2 regions of the Streptomyces sp. NPDC006393 genome follow, and region 2 is predicted to be linked to the other one. Evidence: riboswitches for the same ligand, from Rfam matches in the RefSeq annotation. Region 2 holds a riboswitch; the other holds the start of a gene.
What was found. Region 2 has a riboswitch for S-adenosylmethionine ahead of thrC (threonine synthase). Riboswitches for the same ligand answer to the same signal wherever they lie in the genome.
Positions count from the first base shown of each region.

Region 1: linked by a shared signal. The riboswitch ahead of ABZ484_RS04715 (aminotransferase class V-fold PLP-dependent enzyme) and the one ahead of thrC (threonine synthase) in region 2 are both predicted to bind S-adenosylmethionine.

Region 1 covers NZ_JBEXZD010000006.1:35,669-47,003, forward strand. The annotation lists gene ABZ484_RS04680 (Ig-like domain-containing protein) at 1-22, shown strand, start outside; gene ABZ484_RS04685 (hypothetical protein) at 125-523, opposite strand; gene ABZ484_RS04690 (heme-copper oxidase subunit III) at 720-1,340, shown strand; gene ABZ484_RS04695 (c-type cytochrome) at 1,402-2,211, shown strand; gene ABZ484_RS04700 (Rieske 2Fe-2S domain-containing protein) at 2,208-3,266, shown strand; gene ABZ484_RS04705 (ubiquinol-cytochrome c reductase cytochrome b subunit) at 3,263-4,900, shown strand; gene trpD (anthranilate phosphoribosyltransferase) at 5,053-6,117, shown strand; SAM riboswitch class IV at 6,196-6,312, shown strand; gene ABZ484_RS04715 (aminotransferase class V-fold PLP-dependent enzyme) at 6,494-7,855, shown strand; gene ABZ484_RS04720 (Lrp/AsnC ligand binding domain-containing protein) at 7,895-8,176, opposite strand; gene ABZ484_RS04725 (rhomboid family intramembrane serine protease) at 8,173-8,925, opposite strand; gene ABZ484_RS04730 (hypothetical protein) at 9,083-9,322, shown strand; gene ABZ484_RS04735 (NYN domain-containing protein) at 9,386-10,735, shown strand; gene ABZ484_RS04740 (NlpC/P60 family protein) at 11,012-11,335, shown strand, end outside.
Region 2 covers NZ_JBEXZD010000001.1:31,278-42,612, reverse strand. The annotation lists gene ABZ484_RS00205 (MoaD/ThiS family protein) at 105-380, opposite strand; gene thrC (threonine synthase) at 377-1,663, opposite strand; SAM riboswitch class I at 1,682-1,822, opposite strand; gene ABZ484_RS00195 (glucosyl-3-phosphoglycerate synthase) at 2,024-2,986, shown strand; gene ABZ484_RS00190 (trehalose-6-phosphate synthase) at 3,069-4,505, shown strand; gene otsB (trehalose-phosphatase) at 4,608-5,480, opposite strand; gene ABZ484_RS00180 (DUF3263 domain-containing protein) at 5,517-5,786, opposite strand; gene ABZ484_RS00175 (extracellular solute-binding protein) at 5,839-7,098, opposite strand; gene ABZ484_RS00170 (ROK family protein) at 7,228-8,163, shown strand; gene nagA (N-acetylglucosamine-6-phosphate deacetylase) at 8,171-9,313, shown strand; gene ABZ484_RS00160 (1-phosphofructokinase family hexose kinase) at 9,499-10,428, shown strand; gene ABZ484_RS00155 (carbohydrate-binding protein) at 10,433-11,335, opposite strand, start outside.

The DNA.
Region 1 (11,335 bases), on a different contig from region 2:
ACTGCGCCCGCAGAGCCTGTGACGGCACAGAGCCTGTGACGGCACCCGGGGACGGCCCGCGGCGACACGACGACGGGCCGTCCCGCGCTTCCCAGGCTCCTGAGCCCTGGGCTGCCGGGGCCTCCTAGGCGGCCAGGGCCTTCCTGCGCAGCAGAGACGCCAGCGCGGAGGCGAACTCCACCGGCTCCACCGGCAGGGTGACCGCCGCGTCGGCCCGGCTCCACGTGGCCAGCCAGGCGTCCTGCGGACGCCCGATGAGCAGCAGCACCGGCGGGCAGTCGAAGACCTCGTCCTTGATCTGCCGGCACACCCCCATGCCGCCCATGGGCACGGCCTCGCCGTCCAGGACGCAGACGTCGATCCCGCCCCGGTCCAGCTCCCTGAGCACGGCCGCGGGGGTGGCGCACTCCACGAACTCGACGACCGGCGCGTCCTGGGCAGGCCTGCGGCCGGTGGCCAGCCGCACCTGCTCCCTGGTGCCCGCGTCGTCGCTGTAGACCAGCACCGTGGCGGTCGCCTGCATTGTTCCTCCACGCATCTCGAGAAGACACAGCTAGGGTCGGGAACTTCCGGGTACCGATGGCGCGGATGCTACTCCCTTCGACTCCTGGTCAACACCGCTTGGAACATGCCTTCGATGGGCCATCCGAGCTGGGCACACCCCGCCAACACTCCGAACGGCACCCCCCGGAGTGAGGGCGGGATAAGCGACCGACATAATGTCGGTCGTGGCGACAGCAACGACAGTAGAAACCGGGCACGCGCACCCGTCGGTCAACCGGCCGAACCTCACCAGCGTCGGAACCATCATCTGGCTGAGTTCCGAGCTGATGTTCTTCGCGGCCCTCTTCGCGATGTACTTCACCCTGCGATCGGTGACGGGACCCGATCACTGGAAGTCGATGGCGGACAGTCTCAACGTCCCCTTCTCTTCGGTGAACACCACGATCCTGGTGCTCTCCTCGCTCACCTGTCAGCTCGGCGTGTTCGCCGCCGAGCGCGGTGACGTGAAGAAGCTCCGGGGCTGGTTCATCGTCACCTTCATCATGGGTGCGATCTTCATCGGCGGTCAGATCTACGAGTACACGAGCCTCGTGAAGGAGGAGGGCCTCTCGCTGTCCTCCGACCCGTACGGCTCGGTGTTCTACCTGACCACCGGCTTCCACGGCCTGCACGTGACGGGCGGTCTCATCGCCTTCCTGCTGGTCCTCGGCCGCACCTACGCGGCCCGGAGGTTCACCCACGAGCAGGCGACCGCGGCCATCGTCGTGTCCTACTACTGGCACTTCGTCGATGTCGTCTGGATCGGCCTCTTCGCCACGATCTACCTGATCAAGTAGCCGACGAACCGATCCAAGTCCGCAAGCATCGACGCAGAAGATCCTGACACCGGGGTAATCCGTGAAAAAGCTCTCCGCACGACGACGCCATCCGCTGGCGGCGGTCGTCGTCCTACTTCTCGCGCTGGCGGCCACGGGGGGGCTGTACACCGCGTTCGCGCCCGCGAGCAAGGCGAAGGCCGACGACTCCGCCCAGTCCCTCACCATCGAGGAGGGCAAGAAGCTCTACGAGGTCGGCTGCGCCAGCTGCCACGGCACCGGTGGTCAGGGCACCACTGACGGTCCGTCCCTGGTGGGCGTGGGCGCGGCGGCAGTCGACTTCCAGGTCGGCACGGGCCGTATGCCGGCCCAGCAGCCGGGCGCGCAGGTCCCCAAGAAGAAGGTCATCTACAGCCAGGGCGAGATCGACCAGCTCGCGGCCTACATCGCCTCCCTGGGCGCCGGCCCCAACGTGCCGACGAAGAACGAGTACAGCCCGGAGGGCGCGGACATCGCCAAGGGCGGCGAGCTGTTCCGCACCAACTGCGCGCAGTGCCACAACTTCACCGGCAAGGGCGGTGCGCTCACGCACGGCAAGTTCGCCCCGGACCTCGAGGGCGTCGCGCCGAAGCACATCTACGAGGCCATGCAGACCGGCCCGCAGAACATGCCCTCCTTCCCCGACACCACGCTGTCGTCGAAGAACAAGAAGGACATCATCGCGTACCTGAACGCGGTCAACGGCGACGAGACGGAGAACCCCGGCGGTCTGGAGCTGGGCGGCCTCGGGCCGGTCAGTGAGGGTCTGTTCGCGTGGATCGCCGGCCTCGGCGCCCTGATCGCCGTCGCCGTGTGGGTCGCCGCCCGGACCGCAAAGGCCAAGAAGTCATGAGTAGCCAAGACATTCCAGAAGAGAACCTGCCTGCCGAGCAGGGGGCGCCGCACGGCGCCGTGAAGGTCGCGGACGAGAAGAACCCGTTCGCCGACCCGGGCCTGCCGCCCCACGAGCACCGGATCCAGGACATCGACGAGCGGGCCGCCAAGCGGTCCGAGCGCACCGTCGCCCTGCTGTTCACGGTGTCGATGCTGGCCACCCTCGGCTTCATCGCCTCCTACGTGGCGATCCCGAACGACAAGTCGATCTACGTCTTCCCGATCGGGCACGTCAGCGCGATGAACTTCGCGCTGGGCCTGACCCTCGGCGTGGCGCTGTTCTGCATCGGCGCGGGCGCGGTCCACTGGGCCCGCACCCTGATGTCCGACGCGGAGATCGCCGACGAGCGTCACCCGATCGAGGCGTCCCCCGAGGTCCGCACGAAGGTCCACGCCGACTTCAAGCAGGGTGCCAAGGAGTCCGCGATCGGCCGCCGTCCGCTGATCCGCAACACCATGCTGGGTGCGCTCACCCTGGTGCCGCTGTCCGGCCTGTTCCTGCTGCGCGACCTCGGTACGCTGCCCGGGACCAGCCTCCGCCACACCATGTGGGCCAAGGGCAAGCGCCTGGTCAACATGAACACCAACCAGCCGCTGCGTCCCGAGGACGTCGCCGTCGGTTCGCTCACCTTCGCCAAGCCCGACGGCCTGGAGGAGACGAACGAGGACTTCCAGACCGAGATCGCCAAGGCGGCCCTGATGATCGTCCGGCTCCAGCCGGACAACATCAAGGACAAGCGCGAGCTGGAGTGGTCGCACCAGGGCATCGTCGCGTACTCGAAGATCTGCACCCACGTCGGCTGCCCGATCTCCCTGTACGAGCAGCAGACGCACCACGTGCTGTGCCCGTGCCACCAGTCCACCTTCGACCTCTCCGACGGTGCCCGAGTGATCTTCGGCCCCGCCGGTCACGCCCTGCCGCAGCTGCGCATCGGCGTGGACAGCGAGGGTTACCTCCAGGCGCTCGGCGACTTCGAGGAGCCCGTCGGTCCTGCATTCTGGGAGCGCGGATGAGTACTACAGCGAGCAACCCGACCCGCTCGCGCGGGAAGGAACCGGCCGGCGAGAAGCTCGCCGACTGGGTCGACGGCCGGCTGGGCATCTACAGCCTGGCCAAGGCCAACATGCGCAAGATCTTCCCCGACCACTGGTCGTTCATGCTGGGTGAGGTCTGCCTCTACAGCTTCCTGATCATCATCCTCACGGGTGTGTATCTGACGCTGTTCTTCCACCCCTCGATGAACGAGGTGGTGTACCACGGCAGCTACGTCCCGCTCCAGGGACAGCTGATGAGCGAGGCGTTCAACTCGACCCTGCACATCTCCTTCGAGGTGCGCGGTGGTCTGCTCATCCGGCAGATCCACCACTGGGCCGCGCTGGTCTTCCTCGCCGGCATGTTCGTGCACATGATGCGCGTGTTCTTCACCGGCGCGTTCCGCAAGCCGCGTGAGATCAACTGGATGTTCGGCTTCCTGCTGTTCGTCCTCGGCATGTTCACCGGCTTCACCGGCTACTCGCTCCCGGACGACCTGCTCTCCGGCACCGGTGTCCGCTTCATGGAGGGCGCGATCCTGTCCGTGCCGATCATCGGCACGTACCTGTCGTTCTTCCTCTTCGGCGGCGAGTTCCCCGGTCACGACTTCGTGGCCCGGTTCTACTCGATCCACATCCTGCTGCTGCCGGGCATCATGCTCGGTCTGGTGGTCGGCCACCTGATCCTGGTCTTCTACCACAAGCACACGCAGTTCGCGGGTCCCGGCAAGACCAACAACAACGTCGTCGGCATGCCGCTGCTGCCGGTCTATATGGCCAAGGCCGGAGGCTTCTTCTTCCTGGTCTTCGGTGTCATCACGGCCATCGCGGCGGTCGCGCAGATCAACCCGATCTGGGCCATCGGCCCCTACCGTCCGGACCAGGTGTCCACCGGAGCCCAGCCCGACTGGTACATGGGCTTCTCCGAGGGCCTGATCCGCACGATGCCGGGCTGGGAGATCAACTTCTGGGGCCACACGCTCGTGCTGGGCGTGTTCATCCCCCTGGTGATCTTCCCGCTGGTCCTGGTGGCGATCGCGATCTACCCGTTCCTGGAGTCCTGGGTCACCGGCGACAAGCGCGAGCACCACATCCTGGACCGTCCGCGCAACGCCCCGACCCGCACGGCCTTCGGCGCCGCGTGGATCGCCTGGTACTTCGTGCTGCTGGTCGGCGGTGGAAACGACCTGTGGGCCACCCACTTCCACCTGTCGATCAACGCGATCACCTGGTTCGTCCGGATCTCGTTCTTCGTCGTGCCGGTCATCGTGTTCGTCATCACCAAGCGGATCTGCCTCGGCCTCCAGCGCCGGGACAAGGACAAGGTGCTGCACGGCCGCGAGTCGGGCATCATCAAGCGCCTGCCGCACGGTGAGTTCATCGAGGTCCACGAGCCGCTCAGCCAGGAGCAGCTGTACACCCTCACCGCTCACCACCAGTACGAGCCGGTCGAGCTCGGTCCGACGGTCGACGAGAACGGCGTCGAGCGGAAGATCTCGGGCACGCAGAAGCTGCGCGCCAAGCTCAGCGGCGCGTTCTACGGCGAGGAGAGCCAGATCCCCAAGCCGACCGTCGAGGAGTACAAGGAGATCACGAGCGGCCACGGCCACCACTGATCACTGATTCCGAGCGTCGCCACGCCACGGTCGAAGGGCCCCGTCCGAACCCCGGACGGGGCCCTTCGCCGTGTCCCCGGGCTGGATAGGCTGGAGCCCGTCGAGACCCGCGTCCCGTAGTCCGGGACACCGAACCCACCCAGGAGCGGCATATGAGCGCTGTGACCCCCGCTGGAGGCGACACCGCGGCGGGCCGTTCCTGGCCCCGGGTGCTGAACGGACTGCTGGAGGGCCGGGACCTGGCCGCCGACGACACCGCCTGGGCCATGGACCGGATCATGGCCGGCGAGGCGACGGACGCCCAGATCGCCGGGTTCGCGGTGGCGCTGCGCGCCAAGGGCGCCACCGTCGAGGAGATCACCGGCCTCGTCCGCACGATGTACGAGCACGCCAACGTGATCGAGGTGCCGGGCGCCACCGTCGACATCGTCGGCACCGGCGGCGACGGCGCGAAGACGGTGAACATCTCCACCATGTCGTCGATCGTCGTGGCCGGCACCGGCGCGAAGGTCGTCAAGCACGGCAACCGGGCCGCGTCCTCCGCGTCCGGGGCGTCCGACGTGCTGGAGAAGCTGGGCGTCAACCTCGACCTGAGCCCGAAGCGGGTGGTGGAGGTCGCCGAGGAGGCCGGGATCACCTTCTGCTTCGCGGTGAAGTTCCATCCGGCACTGCGCCATGTGGGTGCCGCGCGCGGGCAGTTGGGGATCCGCACGGTGTTCAACCTGCTCGGTCCGCTGACCAATCCGGCGAAGGTGAGGGCACAGGCGGTCGGTGTCGCCGTGGCGCACGAGGCGCCGATCGTGGCGGGCGTCTTCGCCGAGCGCGGCAACTCCTCCCTGGTCTTCCGGGGCGACGACGGCCTCGACGAGCTGACCACCACCGCGACCTCGCGGGTGTGGGTGGTCCGGGACGGCAAGGTCACCGAGGAGGCCTTCGACCCGCGGGACGTGGGCATCGACCTGGTGCCGGTGGAGGCGCTGCGCGGCGCCGACGCCTCCTTCAACGCGGAGGTCGCCCGGCGCCTGCTGGACGGCGAGCACGGCCCCGTACGGGACGCCGTCCTGCTGAACTCGGCGGCCGCGCTGGTGGCCCTGGAGCCGGGCTCCGGGACACTGGTGGAGCAGATCCGGGCCGCCATGGAGAAGGCGGCGGAGTCCGTCGACTCCGGCGCGGCCCGGCGCACGCTGGAGCGCTGGGTGGCGGCCAGCAACACATGACATGACGGAAGGTGTCGTGGTCCCGCGATCCGGACACGGGTTGCGGGACCACGATCACCTCGCGTACGTTCCTGTCCAGGTCATGAGTGACAGCCATGTGGCCCCGGCCGGCTGTCCGGCAACCCTCCGTCCGTGGCGGGGTGCCCCGGGTGAGGACCAGGCCGTAGGCAGCGAGGTCTACGGCAAGCGCGGACCCCTCGCACGCTTGTGAAGAGCGTGGGGCCAGGGGTCCTGGTCGTACGAGGGAGCCTTCCGTGAGCAAGCGAATGCGCTAGGGCCGCAGAGCCCCGCCTCCGCATCCCCTTTTCACCTTCACCCACGCTCGAGCCATGCGCGCTCGCGTGGTGATTCCGCCTGCTTTCACGGGAGTTCACCCATGTCTGTCTCCACCGTTGCCGCCGACCAGTCCGTCTGTGCCCCGCTGCCCGTTCTGGGCAGGGACGTCACCGTGCCGCTCGTGACGGGTGGTGAGGTCACCTACGCGGCCCTCGACTACGCGGCCAGCGCCCCCGCGCTCCAGCGCGTCTGGGACGACGTGGCGGCGTACGCGCCGTACTACGGCAGCGTCCACCGCGGCGCCGGCTACCTCTCGCAGCTGTCCACCGACCTGTTCGAGAACGCCCGGGCGACGGTCGCCGAGTTCCTCGGCTGCCGCGCGGGGGACCAGGTGGTCTTCACCCGTTCGACGACGGACTCGCTCAACCTGCTGGCCCGTGCGATCCCGGCCGACTGCCGGGTGTTCGTCTTCGAGACCGAGCACCACGCCTCCCTGCTGCCCTGGAGGGACGCGCAGGTGACGTACCTCAACGCCCCGCGCACCCCGGAGCAGGCCGTGAGCACCCTGGAGCGGGCCCTGGCCGACCGTGAGCCGCACGGCCCGGCCCTGGTCTGCGTCACCGGCGCCTCCAACGTCACCGGCGAGCTGTGGCCCGTACGGGAGCTGGCCGCCGCCGCGCACGCGCACGGCGCCCGGATCGTCCTGGACGCCGCCCAGCTCGCTCCGCACCACCCGGTGTCGGTCACGGACCTGGACGTCGACTGGGTCGCCTTCTCCGGCCACAAGCTGTACGCCCCGTTCGGCTCCGGGGTGCTCGCGGGCCGCTCCGACTGGCTGCGCGAGGCCGAGCCGTACCTCGCGGGCGGGGGCGCGAGCCGCCGGGTCACGCGGCGCACCGACGGGGGAGTGGACGTGGAGTGGCACGACAGCGCCGCCCGCCACGAGGCCGGCTCCCCGAACGTCATCGGCGCCTACGCCGTCGCCTCGGCCTGCAAGGCGCTGACCGAGACCGGCTTCGACACCCTGGTGGCCCGTGAGCAGCACCTGATCCGCACGGTGCGGGACGGGCTCGCCGGCGTCCCCGAGGTGAAGGTCCTCTCCCTGTTCGGGGACGACGCCCCGCGCGTCGGCGTGATCTCCTTCGTCGTGGAGGGCTGGAACAGCTCCCACTTCGCCGCCGCGCTCTCCGCGGAGTACGGCATCGGTGTGCGCGACGGGCTGTTCTGCGCCCACCCGCTGGTGCGCACCCTGCTGGGCAGCGACCCGCAGACCCAGGGCGAGTGCGGCGCCCCCGAGGCCGCGCCCGGCGAGAAGTCCCTCAACGCCATTCGCGTCAGCTTCGGAGCGGGCACGCCGGACGAGCACGTGGAGCGGTTCGTCACGGCGGTGCGGGAACTGGTGCGCGACGGCGCGAAGTGGCAGTACCGCACGGAGGACGGCCGCTGCGTCCCCGCGGTGTGAACCCGGCCTCTGCGGTGAGCCGGCCTCCGGGCGGTCGGGTCAGGAGTCCAGCCCGATGGCGAACGCCGCCTCGAGGTCGTGCTGCGAGTAGGTACGGAACGCCACGTGCGTGTCGGTGGCCTCGACACCGGGGATCTTGCTGATCCGCCCCGGGATGATCTCCGCGAGGTCCTCGTGCTGCCGCACCCGGACCATGGCGATCAGGTCGTAGGTCCCCGTGACGGAGAAGACCTCGCTCACGCTCTCCAGCGAGGCGATCTGCTCGGCGATCTCGGGGATCCGGTCCACGCTGGTCTTGATGAGGACGATCGCGGTGATCACGGCTGGTTCTCTCCCTCGGGGGCCGGAGCAGGGGTGACCTTCACTCTAGTAGGCCGTCCGTACCTCGCCCACGCGTAGGCGAAGCCCAGGCCGAAGCCGATGACGTGGGCCAGGTAGGCCACCCCCGGGCCCTGGCCGGCCTGCCGCGCGGCCAGCCATTGCAGGGCCGCCCAGAACGGCAGCACCACCCAGGCGGGCAGCCGCAGCGGCAGGAAGAACAGGAACGGGAAGAGACTGGTCACCCGGGCCCGCGGGAACAGATACAGAAACGCCCCCAGGACCGCCGAGATCGCGCCCGAGGCCCCCACCAGCGGCTGCCCGGAGCCGGCGTGGGCGCCGGCGTAGCCCAGCAGGGCCAGGTAGCCGCAGCCCAGGTAGAACAGCGTGAACCGGGCGCGGCCCATCCGCTCCTCGGTCATCGCCCCGAAGACGTGGAGGAAGAGCATGTTGCCGAGCAGATGCACCCAGCCGCCGTGCACGAACAGGGCCGTCGCGGGGGTCAGGGCGGCCCGTGGGGCCCCGGAGAACAGCTCGGCGGGGATCACCCCCCAGCGCTGGAAGTAGGACCGCTGGGCGAGCAGCAGCGCGTCCCCTTTGCCGTAGAAAGGAGTGAGGCCCGAGGCCGGGCTGATCACGAAGACCAGGCAGCACAGGACGATCAGCGCACTTGTCACCGGCGCCGGCATGGTCCGTACCGCCCTGAGGGCCCTGACCGTCCGGGCGGCCACCGCGTTCCTGTACCCGCTCATGTGTACAGAGCATGGCGTAACGGGACGCATCAGCACGGACCGCCTCGCCGCCGTGGACACCCGGGCGGCGAGTGGTCGCCAGGCCGTAGGGTTACGAGCCGGCGCTCCAGGGAAGCTGGCGCGTCACGGACACTAGAAGGAAGGCGAACAGGTCGCGATGACGGTTCCCCTGCCGACCGCCACCACACGGTGGCGCTGCACCCTCTGCGGCAACCTCACCCGCTTCGACGTGACGCGCTCGTCGAAGGTCGTCGAGTACGTCCACCTGGACCTGGCCGGAGAGCCCACGGTCGAGGAGCGCGAGGTGGTCAGTGAGACCATCGAGTCGGTGCGCTGCCGCTGGTGCAACGCCGTGGACAAGGTGGAACTCGTGGACAGGCCGGGCGCCGGCTCCTGAGCGGAGCGGGCCCCGCACAGGTGATCCCCCACCGGGGGGTCCCGCAAGGCATTGGGGTGACGGATGGTGGAGACACAAGGCGGGGAGCCGGGCGACGGCACCGCTGAGGTGCTCGACCGTCCGCTGCCCGACGGGGTGCGCCGCCGGGTCGTGCAGATCGTTTCCGACGCCTTCGGCCGCCTGACGGTCGCCGAGCTGCCCGCACAGCTGCGGCAGTACGCCCGGTTCGCCCCCAACCGCAGAGCCAAGTTCGCGGGCAACGCCATGGCGGCGGCGCTGGAGACCGACACGCTGTTCCGGCAGCGCGTCGGGGAGAAGTTCAGAGAGGACCAGCCGGAACTGTCCGGCGCCCTGGACTCCGGCTCGCCGCCCCCGGCCGCGGACCCGCTCGACGTGGCGGCCGCGGCCTACGTACTGCGCCCGGCGGGCTGGGTGAAGCTGGTGACCGCCGCCGGCGAGGAGGCGCAGCGGGCGCACGCCGAGCGCGCCGACGAGGAGAGCCGGGCCGAGCTGGAGCGGCTGCGCGGGCAGCTCGACGCGGCCCGCGAGCAGACGCGCACCGAGACCGAACGGCTGCGCGCGGAACTGGACTCGGCCAAGAAGGAGACCGAGTCGCTGCACCGCAAGCTGCGCGCCGCGCTCAGCGACGTCAAGCGCGGCGAGGCCGCCCTGCGCAAGGCGCGCGCCGAGACGGAGGCGCTGCGCGCCGAGGGACAGGCGCAGGTGTCGGCCGCCGAGAGCGAGACCCGGCGGCTCAAGGCCCGCCTGGGCGAGGCGGAAGCCGCCCTGGAGGCCACGCGCAGAGCGGCCCGCGAGGGACGCAGCGTCGAGGACATGCGGGTCCGGCTGCTGCTGGACACCGTGCTGGACGCGGCCCAGGGGCTGCGCCGCGAACTGGCCCTGCCGCCCGTGTCCGTACGGCCCGCCGAGACCGTGGACGCGGTCGAACCGGGACGGATGACACCGAAGGACATCGCCGCCCGTGCCCTGTCCGAGCACGATCCCGCGATCCTCGACCAGTTGCTGGCGCTGCCGCAGGCGCACCTGGTCGTGGACGGCTACAACGTCACCAAGACCGGCTATCCCCAGATGCCGCTGGAGAAGCAGCGGCTCAGGCTGCTCGGGCAGCTCTCGCAGCTCGCCGCGCAGACGGGCGCCGAGGTCACCTGTGTCTTCGACGGGGCCGAGCTGGCCGCGCCGGTGCTGCTCGCGCCGCCGCGCGGCGTGCGGGTGCTGTTCTCCAAACCGGGTGTCACCGCGGACGAGTTGATCCGCCAGCTGGTGCGTGCCGAGCCGCCCGGCCGGCCGGTCATCGTCGCTTCCACCGACCGTGAGGTGGCCGACGGGGTCGCCCGGGCGGGGGCGCGCCCGGTGGCGTCGCTGGTGCTCCTGAAGCGCCTCACGCGCGGCTGAGCCGGCTCTTGCGCGACACCTTCGTTCCCGCGTGAGCAAAACGGACATAAAGCAATCTACGCATCAATCGCAACGTAGAGGTTTAACGCCCGAATTGACGGAACCGTCACGCAACGTAGTGTCAACCGTGTCTCACGCGCGGTGAGTTGTGTGCAAAGAATGCATGCTGTGACGGGATTTTTTGCTGTGAGGATTTGAATTCATCACGATGAGGTCACTAGGGTCGGGGCTCGAACCTCCAAGCGGGTGATCACTCACAAGAAGGAGCTCGCTTTCGTGGCCTCCCACCGTCGACCCAAACAGCCGAGCCGTGCGCGTGTGACCGTGCTCACCACCGCAGCAGCCGCCGCCGTCGCGATCAGCGCGCAGGCGGCCAACGCGGCGCCGAGCGCGAAGCCGAGCAAGGACGAGGTCAAGTCCAAGGTCGACAAGCTCTACGAGGAGGCGGAGCAGGCCACCGAGAAGTACAACGGGGCCAAGGAGAAGCAGGAGAAGCTCCAGAAGGAGATCTCCACCATCCAGGACAACGTGGCCCGCGGCCAGCAGGACCTCAACAAGCTGCGCGACAGCCTGGGTTCGCTCGCGGCCGGCCAGTACCGC
Region 2 (11,335 bases):
CCCCAACTGTACCGCGCTCAATCACGCAGAACGGCCCCCTCCGCTTCTCTTACGGAAGGGGCCGTTCCGTGAACAGCCGGTAACCGAGTTACCCAGGGTAATGGTCAGCCGCCGGCGACCGCGGGGATGATCGACACGCCCGCGCCGTTCGGGGTGGCGGTCTGAAGACCCTGCTCGAAGCGGACGTCGTCGTCGTTGACGTAGACGTTGACGAAGCGGCGCAGCTTGCCCTGGTCGTCCAGGACGCGCGCGGCGATGCCCGTGTGGTTCTTCTCCAGGTCGGAGATGACCTCGGCGAGGGTCGCGCCCTCGGCGCTCACCTCGGCCTGTCCGCCGGTGTAGGTGCGCAGGATGGTGGGGATGCGAACGGTCACGCTCATACGAGGCCAGCCTCTCGGAAGGAGTCCAGGGTCGGGCGGATGGTCGCGGTCAGGCCGGTGCCCGCGACCGCGTCCAGGGTCTTCAGGCCGTCGCCGGTGTTGAGGACGACGGTGGTCTTCGTCGGGTCGAGTACGCCGCTGTCGATGAGCTTCCGCGTCACGCCGACCGTCACGCCGCCGGCCGTCTCCGCGAAGATGCCCTCGGTGCGGGCGAGCAGCTTGATCGCGTCGACGACCTGCTCGTCCGTCACATCCTCCACCGCACCACCCGTGCGGCGCGCGATGTCCAGCACATACGGCCCGTCGGCCGGGTTGCCGATGGCCAGCGACTTGGCGATGGTGTTCGGCTTCTGCGGGCGCACGACGTCGTGCCCGGCCTTGAAGGCCGTGGACACCGGCGAGCAGCCCTCGGCCTGGGCGCCGAAGATCTTGTACGGCCTGTCCTCGACCAGACCCAGCTTGATCAGCTCCTGGAGGCCCTTGTCGACCTTGGTGAGCTGGGAGCCGGAGGCGATGGGGACGACGATCTGGTCCGGGAGCCGCCAGCCGAGCTGCTCGCAGATCTCGTACGCCAGCGTCTTGGAGCCCTCGGCGTAGTACGGCCGCAGGTTGACGTTGACGAAGCCCCAGCCCTCGCCGGCCGGGTCGCCGATCAGCTCGGAGCAGAAGCGGTTCACGTCGTCGTAGTTGCCCTCGATGCCGACGAGGTCCCCGCCGTAGATCGCGGCCATGACGATCTTGCCCTGCTCCAGGTCGTGCGGGATGAAGACGCAGGAGCGGAAGCCGGCGCGGGCGGCGGCGGCGCCGACGGCGCCGGCGAGATTGCCGGTGGAGGAGCAGGACAGCGTCGTGAAGCCGAAGGCGCGGGCGGCCTCCAGTGCCTGGGCGACCACGCGGTCCTTGAAGGAGTGCGTCGGGTTGCCGGAGTCGTCCTTCACGTACAGACCGCCGGTGACGCCGAGTTCACGGGCCAGGTTGTCGGCCTTGACGAGCTTGGTCCAGCCGGGGTTGATGTTCGGCTTGTCGGCCACGTCCGCGGGGACGGGCAGCAGCGGGGCGTAGCGCCAGATGTTCGCGGGGCCCGCCTCGATCTTCTTGCGCAGCTCCTCGGTGTCGTAGGCCGAGAAGTCGTAGGCGATCTCCAGCGGGCCGAAACACTCCTCGCAGGCGAAGACCGGGCCGAGGGGGACGCGGTGACCGCACTCGCGACAGCTCAGGGCCGCGGCGGGGCCGAGGTCGACGGTGGAACCGGAGGTGCTGCTTGCAACTGTCTGCACAGCCATGTGAGGCGAGGCCCTTTCTCCTCATCTTCCTCACGACGCATCTCGCCGTGAGACGGAATTGGCACCTTCCCTGGCCTGGCGCCTCGCGGAGACGAGTTCGGCTCAGGGGGGTTGCCGGGGCTTCATCGGGCCGTGTCCCTCTGCCCCTCTGGATGAGCGGTATTCGGTTGTGAGTCGCGGGTGATGACCCCCGGCATGCGATGGTCATCCGCGTTGTTCAAGACTGTAACCGACGGCCAGGACAGTGAGAGGGGGTCGTCCGAACCGCGAGACGGATCACACGAAGATGTGATCCACGCCGCGATCCGGGCACCGCCGGTCCTGGCGAACGAGCCGAGCAGGAGTGAGGAGCCGTCGATCGTGCTGGAAGAAGTCGAGCGCTGGCTGAGGACACGCTCCTGGTCCGTGACCGATCGCCCGCTCCACACGCTCCTGGCCGCCAAACGCGCGACCGGTTCCTCCATCAGTGTGGTGCTGCCCGCGCTGAACGAGGAGGAGACGGTCGGCGACATCGTCGCCGCGATCCGCCGGGACCTGGTGGTGCGGGCCCCGCTCGTCGACGAGGTCGTCGTCGTCGACTCCGGCTCCACCGACCGCACCGCCGAGCGGGCCGACGCCGCGGGCGCCCGGGTCGTGCACCGCGACGTGATCCTCCCCCGCATCCCGGCGGTCCCCGGCAAGGGCGAGGTGCTGTGGCGCTCCCTGCTGGTCACCCGCGGGGACGTCATCTGCTTCGTCGACGCCGACCTGAGGGAGTTCTCCTCCGACTTCGTCACCGGGATCGTGGGCCCGCTGCTCACCGACCCGGACGTGCACCTGGTCAAGGCGATGTACGACCGTCCGCTGACGGTGCCGGGCGCCGGCGGCGCGGCGGCCGGGCAGGGCGGCCGGGTCACCGAGCTGATGGCCCGCCCGCTGCTCAACATGCACTGGCCGCAGCTGGCCGGCTTCGTGCAGCCGCTCGGCGGCGAGTACGCCGCCCGCCGCTCCCTGCTGGAACAGCTGCCGTTCCCCGTCGGCTACGGCGTCGAGCTGGGCATGCTGGTCGACGCGCTGCACCTGGTGGGCCTGGACGCGCTCGCGCAGGTCGACGTGGGGGTGCGCCGGCACCGGCACCAGGACGGGCAGGCGCTCGGCCGGATGGCCGCCGCGATCTACCGCACCGCCCAGCTGCGCCTGGCCCGCGGCCATCTGATCCGCCCCGCCCTCACCCAGTTCGAGCGCGGCGAGGACGGCTTCGAGCCGCGCACGTACTCGGTGGACACCGAGGAGCGCCCGCCGATGAACGAGATCGCGGAGTACGCCACCCGGAAGGTGGCGTGAAACCCGCTCGCGCCCTGGTACGGCCGGCTACGAAGCGGAACCGTACGTTTGAGCGTTTCGGGCCCGGGCTAGGTTCCAGACCATGGCTGCAACGCACGGTGCCGAGGTGCTGGTCGCGTCCAATCGCGGGCCGGTCTCGTACGGGATCCGCGAGGACGGCTCGCTCCATGCCCGGCGCGGAGGCGGAGGGCTGGTCTCCGGGCTGTCCGCGATCGGGCCGGACGCGGGCGCGGTGTGGGTGTGCGCCGCGCTGAGCGACGCCGACCGGGAGGCCGTACGCCGCTACGAGGGCGAACGCCGGCTGCCGCCGGAGGCGACCGGCGGGCAGCGGGTGCGGATGCTGGACATCGACCCGAAGGTGTTCTCCGACGCGTACAACGGCATCGCCAACTCGGTGCTGTGGTTCGTCCACCACATGCTGTACCAGACCCCGCTGGAGCCCGTCTTCGACCGGGAGTTCCGGCGCCGGTGGGCGTCCTACGAGGCCTACAACCGGGCCTTCGCGGAGGCGCTGGCGGAGGAGGCGGCCGAGGGCGCTGCCGTGGTGGTGCAGGACTACCACCTGGCCCTGGTGCCGGGGATGCTGCGCGACTTCCGGCCGGATGTGCGCATCGGGCACTTCTCGCACACGCCGTGGGCGCCGGTGGACTACTTCCGGATGCTGCCCGACGACGTCGCCGGGCAGGTGCTGCGCGGCATGCTGGGCGCCGACCGGCTGGGCTTCCTCACCCGGCGGTGGGCGGACGCGTTCACCGGGTGCTGCGAGGCGCTCGTGGGCGGGCTCGGGGGCACCCGGGTCGGGGTGCACGGGCTGGGCGCGGACGCCGAGTTCCTGCGGGAGCGCTCGCACCGGGCGGACGTCTTCGAGTGGATGGCGGCCCTGCGCGAGGAGATCGGCGCGGCCCCGGACGGCGGCCCGCGCCGGACGATCGTCCGGGTGGACCGTACGGAGCTGTCGAAGAACATCGTGCGGGGCCTGCTGGCGTACCGGCAGCTGCTGGAGGACCACCCCGAGTGGCGCGAACGGGTGGTGCATCTCGCGTTCGCCTACCCCTCGCGGCAGGACCTCGCCGTGTACCGGCACTACACGGCGGAGGTGCGGCGGCTCGCGGACGAGATCAACGGGCGGTTCGGGACCGCCGGGTGGCGGCCGGTCGTGCTGCACGTCGAGGACGACTTCGCCCGGTCGCTGGCGGCGTACCGGATCGCGGACGTGGCGCTGGTCAACCCGATCCGGGACGGGATGAACCTGGTCGCCAAGGAGGTGCCGGTCGTCTCCGACTCCGGGTGTGCGCTGGTGCTGTCGCGGGAGGCGGGGGCGTACGAGGAGCTGGGGGAGGACGCGGTGGCGGTGAATCCGTTCGACGTGGTGGGGACGGCGGGGGCGCTGCACGAGGCGTTGGGCATGGCGGGGGCGGAGCGGGCGGAGCGGACGAAGCGGCTTGCCGCGGCGGCAACCGCGTTGCCGCCCGCTCAGTGGTTTCTGGATCAGCTGCGGGAGTTGGATCAGCTGGGGTAGGTGGGGGTGCTGGGGGGCCGCATGCCCCGCTTGGGGGGCCTCCCCCAGAGGGGGCACCCCCAGCGCCCACCCGTGCCGCCCTGCGGCACGACCGCCCGCAGGCTACGTGTGATCGGCCAGCGTCCTCAGTAGGGCCACCACTCCTGCCGGGCCCTCCACCACCAGGTCTGCTCGGGCCGAGAGTTCTGTGACCTCTGTGCTGCCGCTGCACACCAGGACGCCGGGCACTCCGTTGGAGCGGAGCTTCTCGATCGCGGCGAAGGCGGGGAGGTCGCCGAGGTCGTCGCCGGCGTAGAGGACCGAGGTGGCGCCCAGGCCGCGGACGTAGTCCGACAGTGCCACGCCCTTGTCCATGCCCGGCGGGCGCAGCTCGAGGACCATGCGGCCCGGTTCGACGATCAGGCCGTGTCGGGCGGCCAGCTCGGTCAGGGGCTCGCGGAGCAGTTCGTACGCGGCCTGGGGGTCGTCCGCGCGGCGGGTGTGGACCGCGAGGGAGCGGCCCTTCTCCTCGATCCAGGTGCCGCGCCAGGCGCCGATCCGGTCGAGGAAGCCCGGCAGCTCGGCGCGGACGGCGGCCACGCCGGGATGCGGGGCCGGTGCGGTGAGCGTGCCCGTGACGGCCTCCCAGCGTTCGGCGCCGTAGTGGCCGAGGACGACGAGGTGCTCCAGGCCGGGTACGCCCGCGAAGCCGCCGTGGCGGACCGCGACGCCGGCCGGGCGGCCGGTGACCACCGCGACGGCGGCCACCTTAGGCGCGAGCGCGGCGAGCGCGGGCACCGCCTGCGGGTGCGCGCGGGCCTGGTCCGGGTCGGCCACGATGGGGGCGAGCGTGCCGTCGAAGTCGAGGGCGATCACCGCCTTCTCCGGGTGCGCCAGCAGCGCGGCTAGTCCGTCCCTTCCGGCCCGTGTGGCGGGCGTCGGCAGGGAGGGGCCGGCGTTGGTCGGGTTCGTCTCGTGACTGTCCTGGCTGCCCATGTGCCGAACCTATCCACCGCGGGCCGCGGCCACTCCTCAGCGTTCGGACCGGCGCGCCTCCCGCACCCGGCGCAGCCGGTTCACCGTCACCGGGTCGTGCGCCAGGGCGCGGGTGTCGTCGAGGAGGGCGTTGAGGAGCTGGTAGTAGCGAACGGGTGACAGGCCCAGCTCCTCGCGTATGGCGCGCTCCTTCGCGCCGGGGCCGGGGAAGCCGCGGCGCTCCAGGGCGAGGATGTCCCCTTCCCTGCGGTCCAGGCTCCCCGCCCGCCCCTCCCGCTCGTCGTCCACGTCGCCCACGTCGTCCATACGTGCACCGTAGCCCGCGGCACCGACAACGACGCCCGCCCCGGCGGTCGCGCTAGCCCGCGCTCTTCGCGCTCTCCGCGCTCTCCGCCTCCGACGCCTTCTCCTGGAGCCGGTTCAGGACCGCGGTGGGGTCGCCTCCGGGGCTCACCGTCTGGCCGATCTGCTTCTTGATGTCCGCGCTGATCCCGGCCCAGGACGTCTTGCCGACCGGGTAGAGCTGGGCGACCGGCAGCTCCTCCAGGAACGGCCAGAGGTCCTTGTCCTGCTGGGCGGCGGCCATCGCGTCGGAGGCGGAGGTGGTGACGGGCAGCAGGTCGTACTCGCGGGAGAAGTCGAGGACGTTCTTCTCGCTGTAGACGAAGTCGAGGAAGTCGCCGACCTGGTCCTTGTGGCCGTTCTTCTTGAAGGCCATCATCCAGTCGGTGACGCCCATGGTGGACTTGGGCGTGCCGCTGCGGCCGGGCATCGGCACCATGCCGAATTTCACGCCCTTCTTGGCGGCCTGCTGCATCAGCGTGGGGTGGCCGTTGAGCATGCCGACGTCGCCCTTGGCGAAGGCGGCGAAGGCGTCGGCGCGGTTGAGCTTGCCGGGGGCGACGGGGCCGGTCAGGCCCTTGCCGACCAGCTCGTCCTTGAGCCAGGTGAAGGTCTCGGTGTTCTGCGGCGAGTTGAGGGTGTAGGTGCCGATGTCGTCGGTGTAGCCGGAGCCGCCGCTCAGCAGCCACTGCATGGTCTCCGCCTGCGCCTCCTCGGGGCCGAGCGGCAGCGCGTAGGGGTACTCCACGCCCCTGGCCTTCAGCGCCTCGGCGTCGGCGGCGAGCTGGTCCCAGTTCTGGGGCGGCGTGAGGTGGGCCTGGTCGAAGAGGGTCTTGTTGTAGAAGAGCACCCGGGTGGAGGCCGCGAACGGGATGCCGTACTGCACGTGCCGCACCTGTCCGGCCTCGGAGAGCTGGCCGAGGAAGTCGGCCTGGACGGGTATGGAGAGCAGGTCGTCGGCCTTGTAGAGCAGCCCCTGGTCGGCGTAGTCGGCGTAGGCGCCGATCTGCGCCAGGTCCGGCGGGTCGCCGGCGTCGACCATCTCCTTGACCTTGCGGTCGACGTCGGTCCAGGAGTACACGCTGACCTGGACCTTCACGCCGGGGTGCCGGGACTCGTAGTCCCTGGCCAGCCGCTCCCAGTACTTCTGTGAGGTGTTGGCCGGTGAGTCGCCGTAGTCGGCCGCGACCAGCTTGAGGGTCACGTCGGAGGAGCCGGTGCTCCCGCAGCCGCCGAGGACGGTCGTCATGCCCAGCGCGGACACCACCGCGATCATTCCTGTCCTACGCCGCTGCACTGCTGTGTTCAGCCCCAACCCTTGTCGTGTTCACCATGCGGACACGATAGGTCTACACCACGTGAGTGGACTAGACCTCTTGCGGGTCGACGGGCCACACTGTCCCCTGTGAGACACGTCATCGCTCTCGATGTGGGCGGCACCGGGATGAAGGCCGCGCTGATCGGCGCGGACGGCGGCCTCCTCCACCAGGCACGCCGCCCGACCGGCCGGGAACGCGGGCCCGACGCCGTCGTCGAGGGCATCCTCGGCTTCGCCGCCGAGCTGCGCGCGTACGGCGCCGAGCGCTTCGGCGAGCCCGCGGCCGCCGCCGGCGTCGCCGTGCCCGGCATCGTCGACGAGGAACGCGGCATCGCCGCCTTCGCCGCCAACCTCGGCTGGCGCGACGTACCGCTGCGCGACCTGCTCGCCGAGCGGCTCGGCACCCCGGTCGCGCTCGGCCACGACGTGCGCACCGGCGGGCTCGCCGAGGGCCGGATCGGCGCGGGCAAGGGCGCCGACCGGTTCTTCTTCGTGCCCCTGGGCACCGGCATCGCGGGCGCCATCGGCATCGACGGCCGGGTGGAGGCGGGCGCGCACGGCTTCGCCGGCGAGATCGGCCACATCGTCGTACGGCCCGGGGGCACCCCGTGCCCGTGCGGTCAGCGCGGCTGCCTGGAGCGGTTCGCGTCCGCCTCGGCGGTCAGCCAGGCATGGGCCGAGGCGTGCGGGGACCCGGACGCGGACGCGGCGGACTGCGCCAAGGCCGTCCAGTCCGGGGACGCGGGCGCCCAGGCGGTCTGGCAGGAGGCGGTGGACGCGCTCGCCGACGGGCTGGTCACCGCGCTCACCCTGCTGGACCCGGGCACGCTGATCATCGGCGGCGGGCTCGCCGAGGCGGGGGAGACCCTGTTCGCACCGCTGCGGAAGGCCGTCCGGCGGCGGGTCACCTTCCAGAAACCGCCGTCGATCGTCCCCGCGGCCCTGGGGGACACCGCCGGATGCCTGGGCGCGGGGCTCCTCGCCTGGGATCTCCTCAACGCTTCTACGACTTCGCGGAGGTAGCCAGCTGATGGCCCCTAGCAAGGTTCTCACCGGAGCCCGGGTGGTACTGCCCACCGGGATCGCGGACGGCGGCCGTGTGATCGTCGACGGCACGCGGATCGCCGACAGGGCCCCCGCGGACGCCGAGACCCTCGACGTCACCGGACACTGGCTGGTGCCCGGCTTCGTCGACATCCACAACCACGGCGGCGGCGGGGCCTCCTTCTCCGGCTCGGCCGAGGACTCGCTGACCGCCGTGCACGCCCACCGGCGGCACGGCACCACCACTGTCGTGGCCTCCACCGTCACCGACGACATGGGCGTCCTCGCCAAGCAGGCGGGACTGCTGTCGGAGCTGGCCGAGCAGGGCGAGATCGCGGGCATCCACTTCGAGGGGCCGTTCATCTCGCCGTGCCGCAAGGGCGCGCACTCCGAGGCGCTGCTGCGCCACCCGGACCCCGCCGAGGTGCGCAAGCTGATCGACGCGGCCCGCGGGCACGCGAAGATGGTCACGCTCGCCACCGAACTGCCCGGCGGCATCGACTCCGTACGGATGCTCGCCGAGCACGGGGTGATCGCGGCGATCGGGCACACGGACGCCGGCTACGAACAGACGGTGGAGGCGATCGACGCCGGGGCCACCGTCGCCACCCACCTGTTCAACGCGATGCCGACGCTCGGTCACCGCGCGCCCGGCCCGATCGCGGCGCTGCTGGAGGACGAGCGGGTCACGGTCGAGCTGATCAACGACGGGGTGCACCTGCACCCGGCCGCCCTGGAGCTGGCGTTCCACCACGCGGGCGCGGCCCGGGTCGCGTTCATCACCGACGCCATGGACGCCGCCGGCAGCGGTGACGGCCGCTACATGCTCGGCCCGCTGGAGGTCGAGGTCGCCGACGGTGTGGCGCGGCTGGTGGAGGGCGGCTCGATCGCGGGTTCGACGCTCACCCTGGACCGGGCCTTCCGGCGCGCGGTGACGGTCGACCGGCTGCCCGTCGAGGACGTCGTGCGGGCACTGTCCGCCAACCCGGCCCGGCTGCTCGGGATGGACGACCGGGTGGGCTCCCTGGAGCCCGGCAAGGACGCCGATCTGGTGCTGCTGGACGAGGACTTCACGCTCAAGGGCGTGATGCGGCGCGGGGAATGGGTGGTCGATCCCCGACTGGGCTGATCCGTCCGGTCGTACGCCCTGTCCCTCGGACGCCGTCCGGCCGGCCGTCGGCCGGACGGCCGGTCCGAGGGCTGGGCGGTGCGCCGTCCGTTTGGCATGATCGAAGTCCCGGCGGACGTCCGGGACGTCATGACAGGCGTACGTACGCCGTGACAGGCGCACCTACTCGGGGGAGGTCGGCCCACGTGATCCTCACGGTCACGCTGAACACCGCTCTCGACATCACCTATCGGGTGCGGTCACTGAGGCCCCACGTCTCCCACCGGGTGACGGAGGTGACCGAGCGGCCCGGCGGCAAGGGCGTCAACGTGGCCCGGGTGCTGGCCGCCCTCGGCCATCAGGTGACCGTCACCGGCTTCGCGGGCGGCACCACCGGGCGCGAGGTGCACGAGCGGCTCGCGGCGACGCCCGGTGTGGTGGACGCGCTGGTGCCGGTGTCCGGCGCGACCCGGCGCACGGTCGCGGTCGTGGACGAGCGCACCGGCGACACCACCCAGCTCAACGAGCCGGGCCCGGTCATCACCCCGGCCGAGTGGTCCGCCTTCCAGGACGTCTACGAGGATCTGCTCGGCTCGGTCTCGGCGGTGGCGCTGTGCGGAAGCCTGCCGCCCGGACTGCCGGTGGGCGCCTACGCCGGCCTGGTGCGCACCGCGCGCGCCGCGAACGTGCCCGTGCTGCTGGACACCAGCGGCGAGGCCCTGCGGCGCGGGGTGGCGGCACGCCCCGACATCATCAAGCCGAACGCCGACGAGCTGGCCGAGCTGACCGGCGCCCACGAGCCGCTGCGCGCCACCCAGGACGCCCGCCGGCGCGGCGCCCGCACAGTGGTCGCCTCCCTGGGCGTCGACGGGCTCCTGGCGCACACCGCGGAGGGCCTGTGGCGGGCCGTCCCGCCCGCCCGCGTCCACGGCAACCCGACCGGCGCCGGCGACTCGGCGGTGGCGGGCCTGCTCTCCGGCCTGGTGGAGCACCTGCCCTGGCCGGACCGCCTGGCCCGCGCGGTCGCCCTGTCCACGGCGACGGTCCTCGCCCCGACGGCCGGCGAGTTCGACCGCACGGCCTACGCGGAGCTGCTGGAGCGGGTGGCGGTGACCGGGGAGGCCAGCGCGGCCTGAGGGGTCAGTCCCCGGACTTGACCCATCCCTTTTTCAGCCACAGCTGGTCGAGGTTGGCGTCGCACTGGTTGCCCTGCTCGCACGAGATCTTGATGGTGTTCGTGCCCTTGTTGAGCTGGACGTAGTTGAACGTCTTCGTCCAGCCCTTCTCGTAGTCGCCCGCGGGCGCGTTCGCCCAGTTCTTCAGGTTGACGGGCGTGGTGGACGGCGTGCCGTTGACCGTGAGGGTGGCGGTGCCGTCCTTGCCGGGGACGCCGTAGCCGAGGAAGACGGTGTACTTGCCGTCCTCGGGAATGCCGTTGACGGTCCAGGTGACCGAGGCCCCGACGGCGTTGAAGTTCGTCACGTAGACGCCGCCGTCGGCCTGGGCGCCCTTGACGGTGGAGGCGGTGGTGGCACCGCCGCCGAGCAGCAGGGCCTTGGCGTCGATCTTCGGCAGCTCGCCGTCCGGCGCGACGCTGCTGCTGGCGGACGGGGACGGCTGGGAGCTCTGGGAGGCCGCGGGCGTGGCGCCGCCGGCCTTGTCGCCGCCGTTGTCGTCGCCCTTGTCGCCGAGCATGGCCACGCTGATGCCGATGACCACCGCGGCGACCACCGCGACGGCGCCGATCAGCAGGCCCTTGGTGTTCGGGCCCCGGCGGCCGGCGCCGCCGCCCTGGGCGGGCCGGCGGCCGCTGGGCGGCGCGCCGCCGGGAAGGGTCTCGGGGGCGGCGTAGTGGGCGCTCGGCTGGCCGTACGCGCCCTGCTGCTGACCGTAGCCCTGCTGACCCTGCTGGCCCTGCTGCTGCGGGACCTGGCCGTAGGGCGCCGTGGGGGCCTGCTGACCGACCTGCTGGCCGTACTGACGCTGGCCGACGGCCCGGACGCGGTTGACCGAGCCCGGGTAGCCGTAGCCACCGGACGGCGG